3 regions of the Amycolatopsis sp. NPDC051371 genome follow, and region 3 is predicted to be linked to each of the others. Evidence: riboswitches for the same ligand, from Rfam matches in the RefSeq annotation. Region 3 holds a riboswitch; each other region holds the start of a gene.
The links. Region 3 has a riboswitch for S-adenosylmethionine ahead of AB0M59_RS24625 (aminotransferase class V-fold PLP-dependent enzyme). Riboswitches for the same ligand answer to the same signal wherever they lie in the genome.
Positions count from the first base shown of each region.

Region 1 (7,149 bases), on a different contig from region 3:
CGGCCCGGAGTGGGCGCCGATCACCAAGGAGTAAGAGGTATGCATGGGTGACGAGAAGCGCGAGCTGCCGCCGGTCCCGGACCGGCTCCCGGTGTCGGTGGTGGACGCGCACACCCATCTCGACGCGTGCGGCGCGGTCACCGCGGCCGATGTCACGGCCATGGTCGACCGCGCCGAGCGCGCCGGCGTCGCCCGCGTCGTCACGGTCGCCGACGACCTCGCCTCCGCCCGCTGGGCCGCCGAGGCGGCGACCTGGGACCCCCGGGTGTTCGCCGCCGTCGCGATCCACCCGACGCGCACCAAGGAGTTCGGCGAGGCCGAGAAGTCCGAAGTGGAGCGCCTGGCCGCGCAGGACCGCGTCGTCGCGGTCGGCGAGACCGGCCTCGACTACTACTGGGACTACTCGCCGCACGACGCCCAGCAGGAGGCGTTCCGCTGGCACATCGACCTCGCGAAGCGGCTCGACAAGCCCCTGATGATCCACGACCGCGAGGCCCACGACGACGTGCTGCGCATCCTGGCCGAAGAGAATGCGCCGAATGCCGTAATCTTCCATTGTTTTTCCGGCGACGCCGAAATGGCGCGCAAGTGCGTCGACGCGGGATACGTCCTTTCCTTCGCCGGCACGGTGACGTTCAAGAACGCGAAGGGGCTCCACGAGGCGGCCCGGCTCTGCCCGGCCGATCAGTACCTCGTCGAAACCGACGCACCGTTTCTGACCCCCCACCCGTTCCGTGGGCGGCCGAACGAGCCGTTCGGCGCGGCCTACACCGTCCGTCACCTCGCGGCGCTCAGGGGCGAAGCTGTCCACGAAGTCGCCGAATCGGTCCGGACCACTGCCGAGCGCGTGTACCGACTCCCCAGTGTCACAACGGGTTGAACGCATTGCGACATCAGGGTTCCTTGATCGTCCACCTGATGGAGTGACGGGGATCACGACACTCCGGGGGGTGTTTGCGCAACCCGGCGGGACCCGTTACTGTCCCGTGATCGTGCCGGTCGGTACTGCAGACTGCAGTTGCCGACTGTTACGCCCACAGTCACGTCAGTGCACGTCGGGGAAGCGGAACCGGGTAGGTACGACCGGGACCGTGACGATGGCGCCGGCTGCGGGCCCAGACGTAAAGATGCCGCCCCGAACGGCGTCTTGGGAAAGGGAACGACCCGGTGACAGGTAGCAGACAGGCTGGAGCGCGCTCCGCGGCCGTCCTCGATCGTCGTTACGAGGACACCGCCTACGGCCAGCTCGACTTCTCCGACGACCCGAACATCACGCAGCAGGACATCCTCGCCGCGCTCGGCCCCGACGCCGACGCGATGATGGCCGAGATCGACGTCGACGTCGACGAACTGATCCGGCTCATCAACGCCGAGACGACGTACCTGCCGCCGATCGTCATCCCGGACGAGATCGAGGCGGACCGCACCGCGTCCCCGCAGGCCAAGAGGGCCGCGCTGGACGAGAGCATGCGCCAGACCTCGAAGGTCTGGAAGCGCCGCTTCCTCAAGGGTGCCGTCCTCAGCGTCATGATCAGCGTCGCCGGCGGCGGCGCGGCCGCGCTGGCGATGAACAAGAGCATCACGGTCGACGTCGACGGCCAGCAGACCACCGTGCACTCGTTCGGCGACACCGTCGGCGAGGTGCTGGAGGACGCGGGCCTGTCCGTCGGCGCGCACGACTCGCTCTCCCCGTCCCCGCAGGCGGAGGTCGGCGACGGCGGTGTCATCAAGCTCGAGCGCGGCCGTCAGCTGAAGATGATCGTCGACGGCTCGGAGCACACCTCCTGGGTCCGCGCGACGCACCTCGGCGACGCGCTGGGCCAGCTCGGCATGGCGGGCGTGGACAAGCCCGGCACGTGGATGTCGATGCCGAAGGACGGCGAGCTGCCCCTCCAAGGCGCCACCGTCGAGATCAAGACCCTCAAGAACATCACGCTCTACGACGGCGCCAACGAGCCGAAGAAGATCACCACGACCGCGGTCACGACGAAGGAGTTCCTGGGCGAGTACAAGCTCACCCTGGGGCCGGAGGACCAGGCCGAGGGCGGCCTGGACGTCAAGCTGACCGACGGCGCCGAGGTGCACATCAGCCGCACCGGCGTCTCGACGGTCGTCCAGAAGGAGAGCATCGACCCGCCCGAGCAGCGCGTCGACGACCCGGACCTCGCCAAGGGCAAGACCTCGGTCGAGGACCCGGGCACTCCCGGCGAGAAGATGGTGACCTACAAGGTCACGCAGAAGAACGGCAAAGAGGTCTCCCGCGAGAGCATCTCCGAGCAGGTCATCACCCAGCCGAAGCCGAAGATCGTCCACGTCGGCACCAAGCAGGCCCCGACGCCGGCCATCGGCGACGGCTCCGCCTGGGACCGCATCGCGCAGTGCGAGTCGGGCGGCAACTGGGCCATCAACACCGGCAACGGCTACTACGGCGGCCTCCAGTTCGACAAGCGCACGTGGGACGCCTACGGCGGCGACGAGTACGCGGCGCTCCCGAACCAGGCTTCGCGCGAGCAGCAGATCGCGATCGCGGAGAAGGTCAAGGCCGGCCGTGGCGGCAGCTACAGCGCCTGGCCGGTCTGCGGCAAGAAGGCCTGACCCGCTTTTCGAACGGCCCTCACCTCGCCGAGGTGGGGGCCGTTTCGCGTGTGCGTGCTGCCCCATCGGTAAGCTCCACCGGTGGTTGAACTGTTGGGACCTGCCGAGATCCGCGGGCTGGCGGCCGAGCTGGACGTGCGGCCGACCAAGAAGCTCGGGCAGAACTTCGTGCACGATCCCAACACCGTCCGGCGGATCGTCGAGCTGGCGAACGTCGGTCCGGACGACGTCGTCCTCGAGGTCGGGCCCGGGCTCGGGTCGCTCACCCTCGGCCTGCTCGCCACCGGCGCGCGGGTCGTCGCCGTCGAGATCGATCCCAAGCTCGCCGAGCGGCTGCCCAAGACCGTCGCCGAACGGGCCCCCGAAGCCGCGGAACGGCTGACCGTCGTCGGGGCCGACGCGCTGCGCGTCACCCGCGGCGAACTGGGCGAGCCGACCGCGCTCGTCGCCAACCTGCCCTACAACATCGCCGTCCCGGTCGTGCTGCACCTGCTCGCCGAGGTTCCGTCTCTCAAGGCCGGCCTCGTCATGGTCCAGACGGAGGTCGCCGACCGGATGGCGGCCGGTCCCGGCAGCCGGATCTACGGCGTGCCCAGCGTCAAGCTCGCCTGGTACGGCCCGGCGCGCAAGGTCGCCGCCGTGCCGCGCTCGGTGTTCTGGCCGGTGCCGAACGTCGACTCCGCGCTCGTCGCCTTCGAACGCGGTGACGTTCCGGCGTCGGACGACCGCGATCGGCTCTTCGGCCTCGTCGACGCGGCTTTCTCACAGCGCAGGAAGACGCTCCGCGCCGCGCTCGCCGGCTGGGCGGGGTCGGCCGAGCGGGCCGGAGAGCTGCTCACGGCCGCCGGGATCGACCCGAAGACCCGGGGCGAGCAGCTCGGCGTGCACGACTTCGCGAGGCTGGCTGCCGCGCGTTAGCACGTCCACTGTGGAAGTCAACGCGGTCCGGCGAAAATACGCCTCTTGACGTGCCATCTCGCGATTCGGACACCTCCACTCGTGTGATCTGGGCCAACAGGCTTGCTTTCGCTCCTCGGGATCGGCTTTACTCGGAAGTGTCCATCCCGAGCGACTGAGAGACCTGGCTCGCCGAAGTCGCAGCAACCACCCTCCACAGGGCAGGTGCTACCGCCAGGACCGATGGAGGCCGTTTCCGATGAAGAGGGTCGCTCGCCCCCTGCTCCTGACCAAGCGTCGCGTAGTCGACGAAGGCCGCCGCTCCGTGACCGCATGTCGGCGCTCCAACTGAGCTTGTCCGAGCCGGTCCACCTCTTCTTCACGCACCGTCCATAAAGGACGGACTTCGCTTGCGGCCGGGTGCCGCGTCCTCCGCGCACCCCGTTTTCTGGAGCCTTCGTGATCACCGTCGAAAATCTGTCCAAAACCTTTGCCACCAACGGAAACTCGGTCGTCGCCCTGCGGGACGTGAGCGTCGAGGTCCAGGCCGGCTCGCTGTTCGGCGTGGTCGGCCCGGCCGGGTCCGGCAAGTCCGTCCTCGCCCGCTGCATCGCGCTGCAGGAGCGGCCCGACCGCGGCGTCGTCCGCCTCGACGGCCTCAACACCGGCACCCTCGACGGCCGTCGCCTGCGGGAGATCCGCCGCCAGCTCGGCGTCGTCTCGACGAAGCCGGAGCTGATCGCCGAGCGCACGATCGCCGGCAACATCGCCTCCCCGCTCGAGCAGCTCGGCATCGACGGCCCGCAGCGCCGCAGCCGGGTCGGCTCGCTGCTCGACCTCGTCGGCCTGACCCAGCGCGCGACTCAGCGTCCCGGCGAGCTGACCGAGGGTCAGCTCCGCCGCGTCGCGGTCGCGAAGGCGCTGGCCGCCGCCCCGGCGGTGCTGCTCGCCGACGACCCGACCGCCGGCATCGACCCGGAGGAGGCCGGCGCGGTGCTCACCGTGCTCGACCGCGCCCGCGCCGAGCTGGGCACCACCATCGTGGTCACGACCCCGGACGCCGGCGTGGTCCGCCGGGTCTGCGACGACGTCGCGGTGCTCGAAGACGGCACGGTCGTCGAGCGCGGCACCGTCCTCGACCTGGTCTCGAACCCCACGAGCCGCACCGCGCAGGCGCTGCTGCCGGCGATCGAGACGACCCGCGCGCAGGTGGCGCGCTACGACCGCTCGGCAGACGTCGTGCTGGTCGGCTTCGCGTCGGTCGGCGCGCTGCTGCCCGAGGCGGCGGGCCGCTTCGACGTCGAGTTCGCCACGATCGGCGGCGGCCTGACCCGGATCGGCGACACCCCGGTCGGCCGGTTCCGCCTCGGTGTCCGCGGCGAGCGGGCCGACGCGGCGCTGGCGTGGGTCGCCGAGCGCGGCGGTCACGTGACGCACACCGCGCGCGGCCCGCAGGGTGTCGCGGCAGCCTGAGTTCGCTCCCGTAAAACGCCCCGATGCGCACTTCGCATCGGGGCGTTTTCGCGGGCACGTAGGCTGGTCGGGTGCTCGCCGTAGTTCCGCCCCCAGTCACCGTCCGGGTCCCGGCCAAGATCAACCTGCACTTGGCGGTCGACGACCTGCGCGAAGACGGTTACCACGAGCTGGTGACCGTGTTCCAGGCCCTGTCGCTGACCGACGAGGTGACCGTCGCGGTCACCGAAGAGCCGGGCCTGGAGATCTACGGCGAGGGCGAGGGCTCGGTGCCCGCGGACGGCACCAACCTGGCCTGGCGCGCGGTCGAAGCGCTGTCCGCGCACGTCGGCCGCACCGAAGAGCCGAACGTCCGGGTGGTGCTGCGCAAGGGCATCCCGGCCGCGGGCGGCATGGCGGGCGGCAGCGCCGACGCGGCGGCGACGCTGGTCGGGCTGGCGAGCCTGTGGAACCTCGACGTCACGCGCGACGAGCTGGCCGAAATCGCCGCCGGGCTGGGCAGCGACGTCCCGTTCGCGCTCTACGGCGGCACCGCGCTGGGCACCGGGCGGGGCGAGCAACTCGTCCCGGTGCTGTCGCGGCACACCTTCCACTGGGTGCTGGCCTTCGACTCCGAAGGGCTGTCGACGCCGAAGGTGTTCAAGGAGCTGGATCGCCTGCGCGCCGACGGCAACCCGCCGCGGATCGGCTCGCACACCCCGGTCGTCGAGGCACTGGCCTCCGGCGACCCGCGTCAGCTGGCGCTGCTGCTGGGCAACGACCTCCAGGCGGCGGCGGTTTCGCTGCGGCCCGGGCTACGCCGGACGCTGCGGGCCGGCGTCAACGCGGGCGCGCTCGCCGGCACGGTCTCCGGCTCCGGCCCGACGTGCGCGTTCCTCTGCGAGGGTGCGCAGTCGGCGGTCGAGGTCGCCGCGGAGCTGTCGGGCGCGGGGGTGTGCCGCACGGTCCGGGTGGCGCACGGCCCGGTCCCCGGCGCCCGCGTGGTCGGCGGGGACGACGCACCGCGCCCGGCGTCGCCGCGGGTGCACGCCTGACCCTCCACTGTGGATGGTCGGATTACCTCTGTTTCTCGGAAAGGATCGGCTGAGCGCATGGCCAACCTGGTCAACCTGGAAGCGGTGAGCAAGTCCTACGGGATCAAGCCGCTGCTGGACGGCGTCTCGCTGGGCGTCGCGGCCGGGCAGCGCATCGGCGTCGTCGGCCTCAACGGGGGTGGCAAGACCACCCTCCTGGAAGTCCTTTCCGGACTCGCCGAGCCGGATTCCGGGCGGGTCAGCCATGTCGGTGGCCTGCGGATGGCCGTGGTCACCCAGCGGACCGAGCTGCCGGACGGCAGCAGCGTCGGCGAGGTCGTGCTCGAACGTTACGGCGCCGAGCACGAATGGGCCGCCGACGCGCGCGTTCGGTCCATTGTGGACGGACTGGGTATCACCGCGATCGGGCTCGACACGCCCACCGCGAACCTCTCCGGCGGAGAGCGGCGGCGGGTTTCGCTGGCCGCCGCACTTACCGGTGAGCTCGACCTCGTCGTGCTCGACGAGCCGACCAACCACCTGGACGTCGAAGGTGTCCAGTGGCTCGCCGACCACCTGCTGACCCGGCGGATCGCGGTCGTGGTCGTCACGCACGACCGGTGGTTCCTCGACACCGTCGCGAGCCTGACGTGGGAGGTCGCGAACGGCCGCGTCGAGATGTACGAAGGTGGTTACGCCGACTGGATCTTCGCGCGCGCCGAGCGGGCGCGGCTGGCCGCGACGGCCGAGGAGAAGCGGCAGAACCTGGCCCGCAAGGAGCTGGCGTGGCTGCGCCGCGGCCCGCAGGCGCGTTCGTCGAAGCCGCGCTACCGCATCGACGCCGCCGAGGCGCTGATCGCGGACGTGCCGCCGCCGCGCGACACCGTCGAGCTGATGGCGTTCGCGAAGCGGCGGCTGGGCAAGACCGTGCTGGAGCTGGAAGACACGACGTACACGGTCGGCGACCGGACGTTGCTCGACCACGTCACCTGGCGGGTCGGGCCGGGCGACCGGATCGGCCTGGTCGGGGTCAACGGCTCCGGCAAGACATCCCTGCTGAAGCTGCTCGGCGGTGACGTCGAAGGCTCGACCGGGCGCCGGATCGAGGGCAAGACGGTCGCGCTCGCGCACCTGCGCCAGGAGCTCGACGACCTGCCCGCCGGCCTGCGTG
Region 1 is NZ_JBFBAG010000042.1:76,505-83,653, reverse strand. Features, by position in the region: gene metG (methionine--tRNA ligase) at 1-34, shown strand, start outside; gene AB0M59_RS39420 (TatD family hydrolase) at 44-880, shown strand; gene AB0M59_RS39415 (transglycosylase family protein) at 1,168-2,595, shown strand; gene rsmA (16S rRNA (adenine(1518)-N(6)/adenine(1519)-N(6))-dimethyltransferase RsmA) at 2,677-3,513, shown strand; SAM riboswitch class I at 3,652-3,758, shown strand; gene AB0M59_RS39405 (ATP-binding cassette domain-containing protein) at 3,952-4,965, shown strand; gene AB0M59_RS39400 (4-(cytidine 5'-diphospho)-2-C-methyl-D-erythritol kinase) at 5,037-5,999, shown strand; gene AB0M59_RS39395 (ABC-F family ATP-binding cassette domain-containing protein) at 6,057-7,149, shown strand, end outside.
Region 1: another riboswitch for S-adenosylmethionine. It lies ahead of AB0M59_RS39405 (ATP-binding cassette domain-containing protein); the one in region 3 lies ahead of AB0M59_RS24625 (aminotransferase class V-fold PLP-dependent enzyme).

Region 2 (7,149 bases), on a different contig from region 3:
GCGCCGGGGCGAGCCGCGTGGTCCGCCCCGCCGCTGAACGGAAACCGCCTGCCTTACAACGAGAAAGGAGGCACTCGCCGAGGCGGGCCGAGGAGGCCCGCCCCGGCGGTGGACGTCAGTAACCGAGCGCTTCGTTCACGGCCTTGGCGGACGCGGCCACCGTCGCCTTCGGGCCGATGTGGTTCTCGACGGCGTCGAGGGTCTTGAGGCCGTCGCCGGTGATCAGGAGCACCGTCTCGACGTCCGGGTCCAGCTTGCCCGTCTCGACCAGCTTCTTCGCCGTCGCGACGGTGACCCCGCCCGCGGTCTCGGTGAAGATGCCTTCGGTGCGGGCCAGCAGCCGGATGCCTTCGACGACCTCTTCGTCGGTGACGTCCTCGATCGCGCCGCCGGTGCGGTTGACGATGTCGAGCACGTACGGGCCGTCGGCCGGGTTGCCGATTGCCAGCGACTTGGCGATCGTGTCCGGCTTCACCGGCTGGACGACGTCCTGGCCGGCGCGGAACGCGGCCGACACCGGCGAGCAGCCGGTCGCCTGGGCGCCGAACACCTTGTACGGGCTGGCGTCCACGAGACCGAGCTGGCCCAGCTCGCGGAAACCCTTGTCCACCTTGGTCAGCTGCGAACCGGAGGCGATCGGCACGACGATCTGCGGCGGGATGCGCCACCCGAGCTGCTCGGCGACCTCGAAGGCCAGCGTCTTCGAGCCTTCCGAGTAGTACGGCCGGACGTTCACGTTCACGAACGCCCACTTCGGGTGCTCACCGGCGAGCTCGGTGGCGAGGCGGTTGACGTCGTCGTAGTTGCCGTCGACGGCGATCAGGTCGCCGTCGTAGACCGCGGTGGTGAGGATCTTGGCGCGCTCGAGGGTCTTCGGGATCAGCACGACCGACCGCCAGCCCGCGCGGGCCGCCGCGGCGGCCGTCGCGTTGGCCAGGTTGCCGGTCGACGGACAGGCGAGCACCTCGAACCCGAACTCGCGGGCCGCGGCCAGCGCGACGGCGACGACGCGGTCCTTGAAGGAGTGCGTCGGGTTGCCGGTGTCGTCCTTGACCCACACGCGCTTGAGGCCGAGCTCCTTGGCCAGGCGGTCGGCGCGGATGAGCCGGGTCGCGCCGGGCTCGGTGTTCGGGATCTCTTCGACGTTGGACGGGACCGGGAGGAGCTTCTTGTAGCGCCAGATGTTCTTGGGGCCGGCCTCGATGTCTTCGCGGCGGACGCGGCCGAAGTCGTAGGCGACCTCGAGCGGCGAGAAGTCCTCGGCGGAGACGAACTCGGGGGCGAGCGGCTGCCGGTGGCCCTCTTCCTTCGACACCAGTTCGACAGCGGGACCGAGATCCGGGGTCTTGGTGGTGGAGGACGTTCCGAGGGTGGCGGTCATCGCGAGGTTCCTTTCCTCATCTGCCCCGCCGAAGCGGGCCGGAATTGGCACCGTGGTCGTCAGCTACCCCGCGATCGCGGGATGACGGGCTGTACGCCGGTTGCCGGGGCTTCGTCGGGCCGTTCCCTCTGCCCCTCTGGATGAGCGGTATTCGGTTGTCGGCGCGCGCCAACCGGCGCGCTGCCTCCAGGACACCGTACGACATGGCGCTCACGCCGTGCCATGGTGGCCGCTCGACATCACCGGAGCGGGCGCACGACACCGCAAGTGAGAGGATCCTTCCGTGACCGCGCAAGCCACCGCCCCGGCCCCGCTGATCCTGGTCTTGGGCGAGGAAGAACTGCTGATCGAGCGCGCCGTCCGCGAGACGCTCGCGGCGGCCCGCGCGATCGACGCCACGGCCGAGCTGACCAGGGTCCGGGTGTCGGATCTCACAGCCCCCGAGCTGGCCGAACTCGTCAGCCCGTCGCTGTTCAGCGAAGGCCGCGTGATCGTCCTGGAGTCGGCGCAGGACATCTCGCAGGAGCTGTCCGACGCGGTGGCGTCCTACCTGAAGGACCCGGCGGACGGCGTCGTCCTGGTCGTCGTGCACACCGGCGGCGGCCGCAGCAAGGCGGGCAAGACGCTTCCGGCGGCGCTGAAGAAGGCCGGCGCCGAGGTCACGGAGTGCCCGAAGATGACCAAGCCGGCCGAGCGCGAGCAGTTCGTGCGGCACGAGGTGCGCCGCGCGGGCGGCAAGATCGACCCGGCGGGGGTCGCCGCGCTGATCGATGCCGTGGGTTCTGACCTGCGGGAACTCTCCTCGGCGGCGACGCAGCTGGTGGCGGACGCCGGCGGGTCCGTCGACGCCGAAGCGGTCCGCCGCTACCACCGCGGCCGCGCGGACGTGACCGGGTTCGCGGTCGCGGAGAAGGCCGTGAGCGGCGATCGCTCGGCGGCGCTGGAGTCGCTGCGCTGGGCGATGCAGCTGGGCGTCCCGCACGTCCTGGTCGCGGACGCACTGGCCGACGCGGTCCGCACGATCGCCCGGGTCTCGGGCGCGGGCCGGGGCAACCCGAATCAGCTGGCCGGCGAGCTGGGCATGCCGCCGTGGAAGATCCGCAAGGCCCAGGGCCAGTCCCGCGGCTGGAACCAGGACGGCCTGGCGACGGCGATGCGCGTGGTGGCGAGGCTGAACGCCGAGGTCAAGGGTGTCGCAGCCGACCCGGGTTACGCACTGGAGCGCGCGGTCCTCCAGGTGGCGGCCGCCAAGGGCGACCGCTGAGCGCGCCTGCCCCGGACATGAAGAAGGCCCCGGCCGAAGCCGGGGCCTTCTTGGAGATCAAACAGCCAGAAATCGACCGGCTCAGAGCGCGTTGACGCGCTTCGCCAGCGCCGACTTCTTGTTGGCGGCCTGGTTGGCGTGCAGGACGCCCTTCGAGACGGCCTTGTCCAGCTTCTGGGCGGCGTCGCGCTGCAGCTCGACGGCCTTGGCCTTGTCGCCGGCCTCGGCGGCTTCGCGGACCTTGCGGATCGCGGTCTTCACCGAGGACCGGATCGCCTGGTTGCGCAGACGCGCCTTCTCGTTCGTCGTGATGCGCTTGATCTGCGACTTGATGTTGGCCATAGGGCAACTCCTGTTTCACTCGGTGAGATTCGCCGCCGCGCTGAATTGGCCCCGCTCGAAAGAGCAGGCTTCCTCCATGACGGAATGCCGCACGGGCAGCGAGCGACAACTTTAACAGCCCAGCTCGCGACCCCCGCCGCCGGGACCTGCGCCGGGCCGATCACCAGGAGTACGGTGGGCCGCGGTAGTGCCTAGGGTTCCGTCGCCGGTCCGCGCGCTCCGCACCACACAACCAGGACCGGTGGGCCTGGTCCGAGCGGCACCATCGGCGGGCCCGGACGGCCGGTCGTTCATCTGACGGGGCAAAAGCCTGGAGGACCCGGTTTTCGCGCGCGCGAAAACCCGTAAGGGGTCCCGTGAACACCACTGCTCTGTCCTTCGTCCTCATCGCGGCCGTCGTGCACGCCGCGTGGAACCTGGCCGCCAAGCGGATCTCCTCCGGCGGCACCCAGTTCGTCTGGCTCTACTACACCGCTTCCGCGGTCGTCCTCCTGCCGGTGACGGTCGTGCTGCTGGTCGTCGAGCCGCAACGTCCACAGTGGAGCTGGCTGGTGGCCGCGGTGGTCACGTCGGTGCTGCACATCGCCTACGGCATCGTGCTGCAGCGCGGGTACCGCGTGGGCGACCTCTCCGTCGTCTACCCGGTCGCGCGGGGCACCGGGCCGCTGCTGTCGGTGCTCGCCGCCGTCCTGGTGCTCGGCGAACGCCCTGGCCCGCTCGGCCTGCTCGGCGCGTTCCTGGTCGTCGCCGGCGTGCTGGTGATCAGCACCGGCCGCCAGGGAGGCGACCCGCGGGCGGTCAAGGCGGGGATCTTCTACGGCCTCCTGACCGGCGCCGTCATCGCCGGCTACACCCTCTGGGACGCGCACTCGGTGACCGCCCTCGGCGTGCCTCCGGTCGTCTACTTCGGGCTCGGCTCGGTCCTGCAGAGCGTGCTGCTGCTGCCCGGCGCACTGGCCGGCCGCGCCGAGGTGACGCGGATCTGGCGCGAGCAACGCCGTGAGGTGCTGGTCGTCGCGGTGCTTTCGCCGATCGCGTACATCCTCGTGCTGTTCGCCCTCACGATGGCGCCGGTCAGCCTGGTCGCGCCCGCCCGGGAGCTGAGCATCGTGCTCGGCGGCCTCGCCGCCTGGCTGGTGCTGGGCGAAAGCAACGCCGTCCGGCGGCTCGCCGGCTCGGTGATCGTGCTGTCCGGCATCGCCGCGATTGCGGCCGCCTGAGCGCGTCCGGTAGGGATGGTCGGATGGAAGTCCTGAAGAGCAGGCTGCTGATCCGCCCGCGCGACGCCGACGCGTCCCTGGCGTTCTACCGCGACACCCTCGGCCTGGCCGTGGAGCGTGAGTTCCCCGGCGGCACGGTGTTCTTCCTCGGCCACGGCTCCCTGGAGGTCTCCGGCCGGGGCGAGACGGGCTCGTCACCCGATCTGGTGCTCTGGCTGCAGGTCCGGGACCTGGCCGGCACCATGGCCGACCTGAAGGCGAAGGGCCTCGAGCCGGTGCGGGACGCCCAGCGCGAGCCCTGGGGCCTCGACGAGGCCTGGATCGCCGATCCGGACGGCACGCGGATCGTGCTGGTCGAGGTGCCCGAGGGCCACCCGATCCGCACGGACACCCGCTAGGCGGGCTTGACGGCGCGCAGCTGCGCGGCCAGCGCGGCGAAGCCGGGCGGGTCCCAGGTCCACGTCTGCAGGTCGGCGAAGCCCGCTTCGGCGGCTTCGTCGGCCAAGACGTGCCTGCTCACGGGCAGCCACTTCTCGTGCGCGGACAGCAGCAGCCGCCCGCCGGGGCGCAGCACCCGGGCCAGCTCGGCGAACCCGGCCGCGCGGTCGTCCCAGAGCATGACGTTGTTGACGGTCAGCACGACGTCGACGGACCCGTCGGGCTCGCCGGTGCGCGCCGCCGACCCCTCGCGCAGCTCGGCGCGGTCGCCGCAGCGCTCGTGGCAGAGCCCGAGCATGTCGGGGGAGGGGTCGACGCCGATGGCGCGCCCGGCCAGCCGCGCGGCGGCGTCCAGGCCGACGCCGGGGCCGGGACCGACGACCAGGACGGTCTCGTCCGGTTCGATCCGGGCCAGGTCGACGATGCGTTGCTCGGTGGCGGCGTTGCCCCGCGCCATCACCCAGCCGCCGAGGCGGCCGAGCGCTCCCGAAGGGTGACCGAAGGCACGGTCGAGGACGCGGCCGAGGCCGCCTGGATCCGGCTGGGGAGGGGGTGCCGGCTGGTGCGATGTGCTCATACTTCGAGGGCACCACGGATCACGGGAGGCCGCATCGGGGATGACCCCCACTGGCACCCGGAGGGACATGGGAGCATAGAGGTGGCCATCCCCGACTTTCCGAGGACTCATTCGAGTGACAGCGCTCAACAAGTTCGCCGACACCACCTTCACGCCTCCGGAGCTCATCCGGAACTTCTGCATCATCGCCCACATCGACCACGGCAAGTCCACCCTGGCCGATCGCATGCTGCAGCTCACCGGCGTCGTGGAAGAGCGGGCCATGCGCGCGCAGTACCTCGACCGGATGGACATCGAGCGCGAGCGCGGGATCACGATCAAGGCCCAGAACGTCCGCCTGCCCTGGCAGGTCGACGGCCAGGACCACGTCCTGCACATGATCGACACCCCCGGCCACGTCGACTTCACCTACGAGGTCTCCCGGGCCCTCGAGGCGTGTGAGGGCGCCGTCCTGCTGGTCGACGCCGCGCAGGGGATCGAGGCGCAGACGCTGGCCAACCTCTACCTCGCGCTGGAGAACAACCTCCAGATCATCCCGGTGCTCAACAAGATCGACCTGCCCTCGGCCGACCCCGACAAGTACGCGGGTGAGCTGGCCCACATCATCGGCTGCGAGCCCGACGACGTCCTGCGGGTCTCGGCCAAGACCGGGATGGGCGTCGGCGCGCTGCTCGACGAGGTCGTGAAGTCGGTCCCGGCGCCGCAGGGTGACGCCGACGCGCCGGCCCGCGCGATGATCTTCGACTCGGTGTACGACACCTACCGCGGCGTGGTCACCTACATCCGGGTGGTCGACGGCAAGATCACCCCGCGCGAGCGCATCAAGATGATGTCCACCGGCGCCACCCACGAGCTCCTGGAAGTCGGCATCATCTCGCCGGAACCCAAGGCCAGCAAGGGACTCGGCGTCGGCGAGGTCGGCTACCTGATCACCGGCGTGAAGGACGTCCGGCAGTCCAAGGTCGGCGACACCGTGACGTCCGAGCGCCACGGCGCCAAGGAGGCGCTGGCGGGCTACCGCGAGCCGAAGCCGATGGTCTACTCCGGACTGTATCCGGTGGACGGCTCCGACTACCCCGAGCTGCGCGAGGCGCTGGACAAGCTCCAGCTCAACGACGCCGCGCTCGACTACGAGCCGGAGACGTCGGTGGCGCTGGGCTTCGGCTTCCGCTGCGGCTTCCTCGGCCTGCTGCACCTGGAGATCACGCGCGACCGGCTCGAGCGCGAGTTCGGCCTCGACCTGATCTCGACGGCGCCCAACGTGGTGTACGACGTCGTGCTGGACGACGGCAAGGAAATCCACGTCACCAACCCCTCGGACTGGCCGACCGGCAGCAAGATCGACAAGGTCCTGGAGCCGGTCAGCAAGGTCAGCATCCTGGCGCCGTCGGAGTTCATCGGCACGATCATGGAGCTGTGCCAGAACAAGCGCGGTCAGCTGCTCGGCATGGACTACCTGTCCGAGGACCGGGTCGAGCTGCGGTACAACATGCCGCTGGGCGAGATCATCTTCGACTTCTTCGACACGCTGAAGTCGCGTACGCGCGGCTACGCGTCGCTGGACTACGAAGAGGCCGGCACGCAGTCGGCGGATCTGGTCAAGGTGGACATCCTGCTGCAGGGCGAGGGCGTGGACGCGTTCTCCGCGATCGTGCACAAGGACGACGCCTACACCTACGGCAACCGCATGGTGAACCGGCTTCGCGAGCTGATCCCGCGGCAGAACTTCGAGGTGCCCATCCAGGCGGCCATCGGCGCCCGGATCATCGCCCGCGAAACGATCCGCGCGATCCGCAAGGACGTTCTGGCCAAGTGTTACGGCGGTGACATTTCGCGGAAGCGCAAGCTGCTCGAGAAGCAGAAGGAAGGCAAGAAGCGGATGAAGACCGTGGGCCGGGTCGAGGTCCCGCAGGAGGCCTTCGTCGCC
Region 2 is NZ_JBFBAG010000006.1:93,480-100,628, forward strand. Features, by position in the region: gene AB0M59_RS10145 (ComEC/Rec2 family competence protein) at 1-37, shown strand, start outside; gene thrC (threonine synthase) at 116-1,381, opposite strand; SAM riboswitch class I at 1,395-1,528, opposite strand; gene holA (DNA polymerase III subunit delta) at 1,665-2,645, shown strand; gene rpsT (30S ribosomal protein S20) at 2,727-2,987, opposite strand; gene AB0M59_RS10165 (DMT family transporter) at 3,344-4,207, shown strand; gene AB0M59_RS10170 (VOC family protein) at 4,231-4,605, shown strand; gene AB0M59_RS10175 (class I SAM-dependent methyltransferase) at 4,602-5,222, opposite strand; gene lepA (translation elongation factor 4) at 5,338-7,149, shown strand, end outside.
Region 2: another riboswitch for S-adenosylmethionine. It lies ahead of thrC (threonine synthase); the one in region 3 lies ahead of AB0M59_RS24625 (aminotransferase class V-fold PLP-dependent enzyme).

Region 3 (7,149 bases):
GCGACCATGACGTCGGTGACCGTGAACTCGGCCATCCGGCTGTCGATCGACGCGATGCGGTCTTCCGCCGTGGCGATCAGGACCTCACGGGTGACGCGGTCCTCGGCCGACAGCCCGGCGGCGTCCAGCGCGCGAGCGCGCTCGGCGAAGTCCGCGAGCCGGGCCCGGTGCGCCTGCTCGGCTTCGGCGGACAGGTCCGGCAGGCCGGGCTCGGCCGGGCGGACGCCCAGCAGCGCGGGCGTCAGCGGATCGGCGGCGAACAACGCTTCGACGAACTCGTCGGCGAGTGCGGTGACCGCGGTCATGGCAGGACCCCCAGCTTCGGTGATGTGCTCCACGGCCGACCCTAACGGAGATCACCGACAGGAACGGTGTGCTGTTCGCCGGGGGCGGACCACCTCGGCGCGGCCGCTCCGGCGAGGCGGTAGCGTTCAGCGGGTGGCCGTGACCGATCCCGTGGATACCCGACTGCTCGCCGCGCTCGCCGACCTCGGCAAGGCCGCGGTGCACGAGCTGGCGGCCAAGGTCGGCATGGATCCGCGCGAGGTCGCCTACCGGCTGGTGGCGCTGTCCGGCAGCGGGCTGCCGCTGCTCGTCGGCGTCGAGAGCGACCCCCAGGGGTTGCGGGCGGCGATCGCGGGCTCGCCGCCGTCGTGGGCGAACCGGCCGCCACCGCAGTTCCCACCAACACAGCAGTTCCCGCCGTCACAGCAGTTCCCGCCGTCACAGCAGTCCCCGCCCTCGCAGCAGTTCCCGCCTTCGCAGCCGGTGCCGCAGCAGCCCGCGCCGCCGATGCCGCCGCCGGGCCCGCACGGGGTGCCGTCCGGTCCGTACACCGTGCAGGGTGCGGCTTCGGGGCCGTACAACGTCCAAGGAGCGCCCTCGGGGCCGTACAACGTGCAGGGGACGCCGTCCGGGCGGTACCCGGGCCCGCCGCGGCCGCCCCAGCAGTTCGCCCCGCCGCCGGATCCGGTGGTGAGCACGTGGGGCCTGCCGCAGACGGCCTCGTGGGCCCGCGGTGACCAGCCCGGCCGCCCCGCGGCTCCGGCCGGGGGCAAGAAGGGCCGGCTCCGCGAGGTCCTGGAAACCCAGGGCCTCGAGGGCGAGCAGCTTTCGGTGCAGCTACTGGAGGTTCAGGACCCGGCGGACTACCTGTTCAGCGCGGCGGGCTACCGCTTGGAAGAGGGCGAACGCGCGGTGGTCGTGCACACCGAGATCACCAACCGCGGGGCGATCCCGTTCGCGTCGCTGCCGGACAACTACCTCGAGCTGCTCGCCGCCGACGGCGCCGCGATCGGCAAGGCCCCGGTGTCGCTGACGTCCCGCCCGCCGCACAAGATCGGCGTCCAGCCGGGCGAAACCCTGGGCGGCCACACGGTGTACGTCCTCCCGGACGCGACGCGGGTGGTGTCGGTGCGCTGGAGCCCGCGGCCGGAGCCGGACGAGCGCACGCTGACCTGGTCGATCGAGGACTAGTAGCTTTCGTCGCGCCGCGGCCGGTGCGAATGTCTTGAATGAGTCATTCAGGTCTTCGGAGGTCCTGAATGACTCATTCAAGACCTTTGGTCCGGGCTACCGACTCCGGCTCGGGCTCGGCGAACGCCCTGACTCCAGCGGCCCGAACCTCGAACAACTTGCCGAGCGCGATCAGTAGCTCTCGTCGCGCAGGATCTCCAGGGCCTTCGCCAGGTCGTCCGGGTACTCCGACTCGAACTCGACCCAGCGGCCGTCCGCCGGGTGGGCGAATCCCAGGGTCTTCGCGTGCAGCCACTGGCGGCTCAGGCCGAGGTGGCGGGCCAGGACCGGGTCCGCGCCGTACGTCAGGTCGCCGACGCACGGGTGCTTCAGCGCTGAGAAGTGGACACGGATCTGGTGCGTCCGCCCGGTTTCGAGCTTGATGTGCGCCAACGACGCCGCGCGGAACGCCTCGACCACCTCGTAGTGCGTCACGCTCGGGCGGCCGCCCTGGACGACCGCGAACTTGTAGTCGTGGCGGGGGTGGCGGTCGATCGGGGCGTCGATCGTGCCGCGCATCGGGTCCGGGTGGCCCTGGACGATCGCGTGGTAGCCCTTGTCGACCGTGCGTTCCTTGAACGCGCGCTTCAGCACCGTGTATGCGTGCTCGCTCTTGGCCACCACCATCACGCCGGTCGTGCCCGCGTCGAGCCGGTGCACCACACCCTGGCGCTCGGCCGCGCCCGACGTCGCGATGCGCAGGCCGGCCGCGGCGAGGCCGCCGACCACGGTCGGGCCGGTCCAGCCCGGGCTCGGGTGCACGGCGACGCCGACCGGCTTCGAGATCACGACGATGTCGTCGTCGTCGTGGAGGATCCGCATGCCCTCGACCGGTTCGGCGATGACCTCGACCGGGTTCGCCGGCTCCGGCAGCGTGATCTCCAGGAGCCCGCCCCCGGACAGCCGGTCGGACTTGCCGGCGGGACGGCCGTCGAGCAGCACGTCGCCGGATTCGGCCAGCTCCGCGACGACGGTCCGCGAAAGGCCCAGCAGCTTGGCGAGGCCGGCGTCGACCCGCATCCCGTCGAGCCCGTCGGGCACGGGGAGCATCCTCGAGCTCACGCCTGTTCCTCCGGCTGCTCGGCCTTCTTCTTGTCCTTGGTCGACGTGCCGTCGTAGTCCTTGCCCAGCAGGGACAGCAGCACGATCAGCGCGCCACCGACGCAGATCGCCGAGTCGGCGATGTTGAAGATCGCGAAACCCTTGCCGTTCGGGGCGAACGCCGAGATGAAGTCGACGACGTGGCCCTGCAGCCCGCCGGGCGCGCGGAAGATGCGGTCGGTCAGGTTGCCGGTGGCGCCGGCGAGCACCAGACCGAGGCCGATGGCCCAGCCGATCGAGCGCAGCCGCCGGGACAGCCAGATGATCGCGATGACGACGGCCAGCGCGACCAGCGCGAGCACCCACGTCATGCCGGTGGCCATCGAGAACGCCGCACCCGGGTTGCGGATCACCTGCAGGTAGATGAGCCCGCCGAGGATCCTCAGCGGCTCCTTGCCCTCGAGGTTGGCGGCGACCAGGTTCTTCGTCACCAGGTCGATCGCCCAGAACACGACCGCGACGGCGAACACCCAGCCCACGCGGCGCTTCGGCAGCGGCTTCACCGGCGTCTCGGCAACGGGCTCGGGCACCGCCTCTTCGGGCGCGGCGGTGTCGGGTTCGGAGTGGCTGGGGTCGGTGCTCACCGCTCCATTCTCCACGTCGCTGGTCAGGCCGTGTCGGCGGCGGTGACCGGTCCGCGCAGGAGCACGGCGAACGCGGCCCCGAACAGGACGCCCGCCGCCACGAGTGCCCCGGCCGGCGGCGCCGGGAACACCACCGTGACCAGGACGAAGACGCCGGTGACGGCCAGCACGAACCAGCTGCGTTCGTAAGCGGCGAGCACCAGGAGGCCGAGCGCCGCCAAGAGCGCGCCCCGCACGTCCCCGGGCAGCCGCAGCTCGAGCGCGCCGACCAGGTCCAGCAGCGGGACGGCCACCAGCGCGCCCAGGGTGCCGAGCACGAACCGGACGGGCCGGGGCGGTGTCTCCGCCCGGCGCAGGTTCAGCCAGTACCAGCCCGCCACGGCGAGCACCACGCAGGCGAGGCCGGCGAGCCAGCCGAGCGTCGCCGATGGCACGACGTCGACCGCGGTGGCGGTGGCGGTGCCCGAGAGCTGGTTGTCGGGGAAGCTCGTGCCGCCGACCCCGCCGGTGCCGAGGCCGGCCAGGCTCTGGCTCAGCTGGTACCCGCGCATGTTCACGAACTCGCCGGTGGCGGTGGCATCGGCCGGGATCAGCGCGACCGCCACCATCACGAGCTGCGCGAACCCCAGCGCCGCCAACGGGAACCAGGACCGCCGCGAACTCCCCATCCGGGCAGGATAGCGGCGAACACCCGGCGACGAGGACGGTCCTCGAGACGAGCGGCCGAGGCGAGCCGCTCAGCAGAACGGCGGCAGCTCCCGCGGGTCGCCGACCGGGGCCCAGCGGCCGTCCACCTTCGCGTACTCCCAGCGGGCCCCGCGCGCGACGATCCGGCGCAACGCCAGCACGACGCGGTCGACGTGCTCCTCCGTGCTGCCCAGCCCGAGGCTCACGCGGATCGCCTGCCGCCCGTCGCCGCCGGTGACGCCGATGAGCCGCCGGGCCGCGATGTGCGCGCAGAAAGCGCCGTCCCGGACGCCGATGCCGTATTCGGCGGACAGCACGGCCGCCACCCAGCCCGGGTCGAAGCCGTCGACGACGAAGCTGACCGTGCCGACGCGGTCGACCGGCGCGTCGAACAGCCGCAGCTCGGCGCAGCCCGGGATGCCTTCGAGACCCTTGCGCAGCCGGGTGAGCAGAGCCTGCTCGTGCGCCACGACGGCGTCCCAGTTCTCGCTGAGCGTCTCGCACGCGACGCCGAGCGCGTACACGCCGACGGTGTTGGGCGAGCCGGCTTCGTGGCGCTCGGGCCCGGTGTTCCAGACCACTGCGTCCTCGGTGACGAGCTTGGTCGCGCCGCCGCCGGCGAGGTACGGCCGCGCGGCGCGCAGCCAGTCGGCGCGGCCGATCAGCGCGCCCGCACCGAAAGGCGCGTACAGCTTGTGGCCGGACAGGGCGACGTAGTCGACGTCCAGCTCCTTGATCGAGATCCGGCGGTGCGGGGCGAGCTGGGCGGCGTCGAGCGCGATGCGGGCGCCGTGCTTGCGCGCCACGGCGGCGATCTCCGCCACCGGCAGGAGCTCACCGGTCACATTGGACGCTCCGGTCACGACCACCAAACGCGGTCCCTGCGGGGAATCCGCGAGGGCTTCGTCCACAGCGGACACTGCGGCGAGGCGGGTGCGCGGGGTCGGGATCCGCCGGACGTTCGGGCCCTGCCACGGCAGCAGCGCGGCGTGGTGCTCGGTGTCGAAGACGACTACCGTGGTGTGCCGGGGCAGGCTGCGGGCGAGCAGGTTGAAGGAGTCGGTGGTGTTGCGGGTGAAGACGACGGTGTCGGTGCGGCGGGCGTCGACGAAGCGGCGCAGCACGTCGCGGGTGCGCTCGTAGAGGCGCGTCGAGACCTGCGACGCGAAGCCGGCGCCGCGGTGGACGCTCGCGTACCAAGGCAGGAACTCGTCGACCTTCGCGCGGACGGCGTCGAGACAGGGGGCGCTCGCGGCGTGGTCGAGGTTGGCGTAGCCGACGGTTTCGCCGGTGACGAGCGGAACCCGCAGGGACGCTCCGGCGACGGCCGGAATGCTTTGCGGGACAAGGGTTCCAGGGAAATCAACCGGAGCGGTGGTCGTCCTGGTGCGATCGATGGCGAGAGTCATCGGTGCCTCCTCGGCGGTCCGGGGGACCCCGGCGAGGGGCCCGCGCTTGCCGGTCGCACCCGCGACCGGCCCGGTCTTCACCCGGGGCACCCCACCGCGGTAGGAGGGTTGCCGGCCAGCAAGCCGGGGCTTCGCGCTGGCACTCATGACCTGAGCCAGAAGGTAACCGAGAACGCCGCCGGCGGCCAACCCCCGACTCACATTCTGAGACGCCGCTCACAGGCTCCGCCTTCACGGACCTCAGAGTTTCGCGCGGAAGCGTCCCGGCAGCTGCGTCACGGCGCTGTCGGCGAGGTGCGTCGCCGTGCCGGTGTACTGCTCGGCGCCCGCGGTGAAGCGCCAGCCGCCGATGGTCTTGCCGTCGACGGCTTCGCCGCTGGCCGCCGCCACGGTCGTCGAGACCTCGGCGAACGACTTGCCGTCCCAGTTCGCCGCCGGGGCGTCCGGCAGGGTCCAGAGCGTGAAGTGCACGTGGGCGCCGGTGCTGCTGCCGCCGCACGGCAGCGCGTTGCCGGTCGAGCCGAGCTCGGCCCCGGCCTCGACGTGCTCGCCGTCGGTGACCTCGATGCCTTCCATGTGGTAGTACCCGGTCCGCCAGCCGCCGGCGTGGTCGATGGTCACCCAGTCGCCGCCCGCGCAGTGCTGCAGGTGGACGGTGCCGGCCAGCGGCGCGCGCACGGTGCGGTCGGCCGGGCTGAAGTCGATGGCGTTCTTGACGCCGGTGCTGCCGTCGTCGGAGTGGATGCCGGCCGAGTAGACCTGCTGGCCGGCCTTGAACGGCAGGGCGAGCGCCGGGAACGGAGCCACTTCCGCGATCGCGGCCGGCGCGGCGGCCAGCCCGAGGACGGCGGTCATCGCGGCCGCCAAGACCGCCCCACGAACGTCCAGTCTTGTCACCGTGCGTACTCCTTTGACCTAACGCTCACCCATTCGAACTAACCGGATCGAGCGCACAGTAAGCCAAAGATTGGATCACTGGGAAGATCACGTGATCTTTTCGCGAGGGCCGCTCACCCTCGCGGGAAAAGATCACCAGGTCGACGGGGAAACCGGACAAGCACCGGACAACGGCCAGCTCAGGGCATCGTCCGTGACTGAGGAGGCATCGCGTGTGATTGGAAGGGCATCACGCGTGACTGGAGAGGCGTCACGCGTGATTCCGGGGTCGACCCGAGTCGTCCGATCGGTCACGGTGCGGTCGCGACCACGAACGGGTTAACGGCCCGACTCGCCCTTCCAGCGGGCCAGGCGGCCGGCGCGGTCCACCGCACGGAGGCGGCGCTCGACGGAGTCGCGGACGACGCTCGTCGTGACCACCAGCAGCTGGTCGTGCTCCTGGAGCCGGCTGGTCTTCTGCGGTGTGAAGCCGGCGCCTTCACGCACAACCAGGCTGACCGTCGCGCCGACCGGCAGCCGCAGCTCGGACAGGTACACACCGTGCAGCTTCGACCCGAGCTGGATGCGGACCTGCAGCAGCTCGGCGCCCAGCTCGTCCAGTGGCGCAGAGTCGACTTCGATCTCGTGCGGCTCGGACTTCTTCGCCAGCCCGAGCCACCGCCCGAGCGGCCCGAGCGTCGCGCCCTGGACCAGCGTCAGCACGATGACCAGCACGAACACCGCGTCCACCAGCCGTTGCGCGCCCGGCACCCCCTGCGACAGCGGGATCATGGCGAGCACGATCGGCACCGCGCCGCGCAGCCCGGCCCACGACAGGAATGCCTGTTCCCGCCACGGCAGCCGGAACGGCAGCATCGCCAGCACGACCGAGATCGGCCGGGCCAGCAGCAGCACGACGGCGCCCGCGACCAGGCCCGGCACCACCGCCTCGAGCAACCGGCCCGGCGAGGCGAACA
Region 3 is NZ_JBFBAG010000020.1:126,772-133,920, forward strand. Features, by position in the region: gene AB0M59_RS24600 (DUF885 domain-containing protein) at 1-305, opposite strand, end outside; gene AB0M59_RS24605 (AsnC family protein) at 439-1,476, shown strand; gene AB0M59_RS24610 (RluA family pseudouridine synthase) at 1,648-2,577, opposite strand; gene lspA (signal peptidase II) at 2,574-3,146, opposite strand; gene AB0M59_RS24620 (hypothetical protein) at 3,224-3,868, opposite strand; gene AB0M59_RS24625 (aminotransferase class V-fold PLP-dependent enzyme) at 3,938-5,296, opposite strand; SAM riboswitch class IV at 5,334-5,447, opposite strand; gene AB0M59_RS24630 (M23 family metallopeptidase) at 5,537-6,193, opposite strand; gene AB0M59_RS24635 (potassium/proton antiporter) at 6,512-7,149, opposite strand, start outside.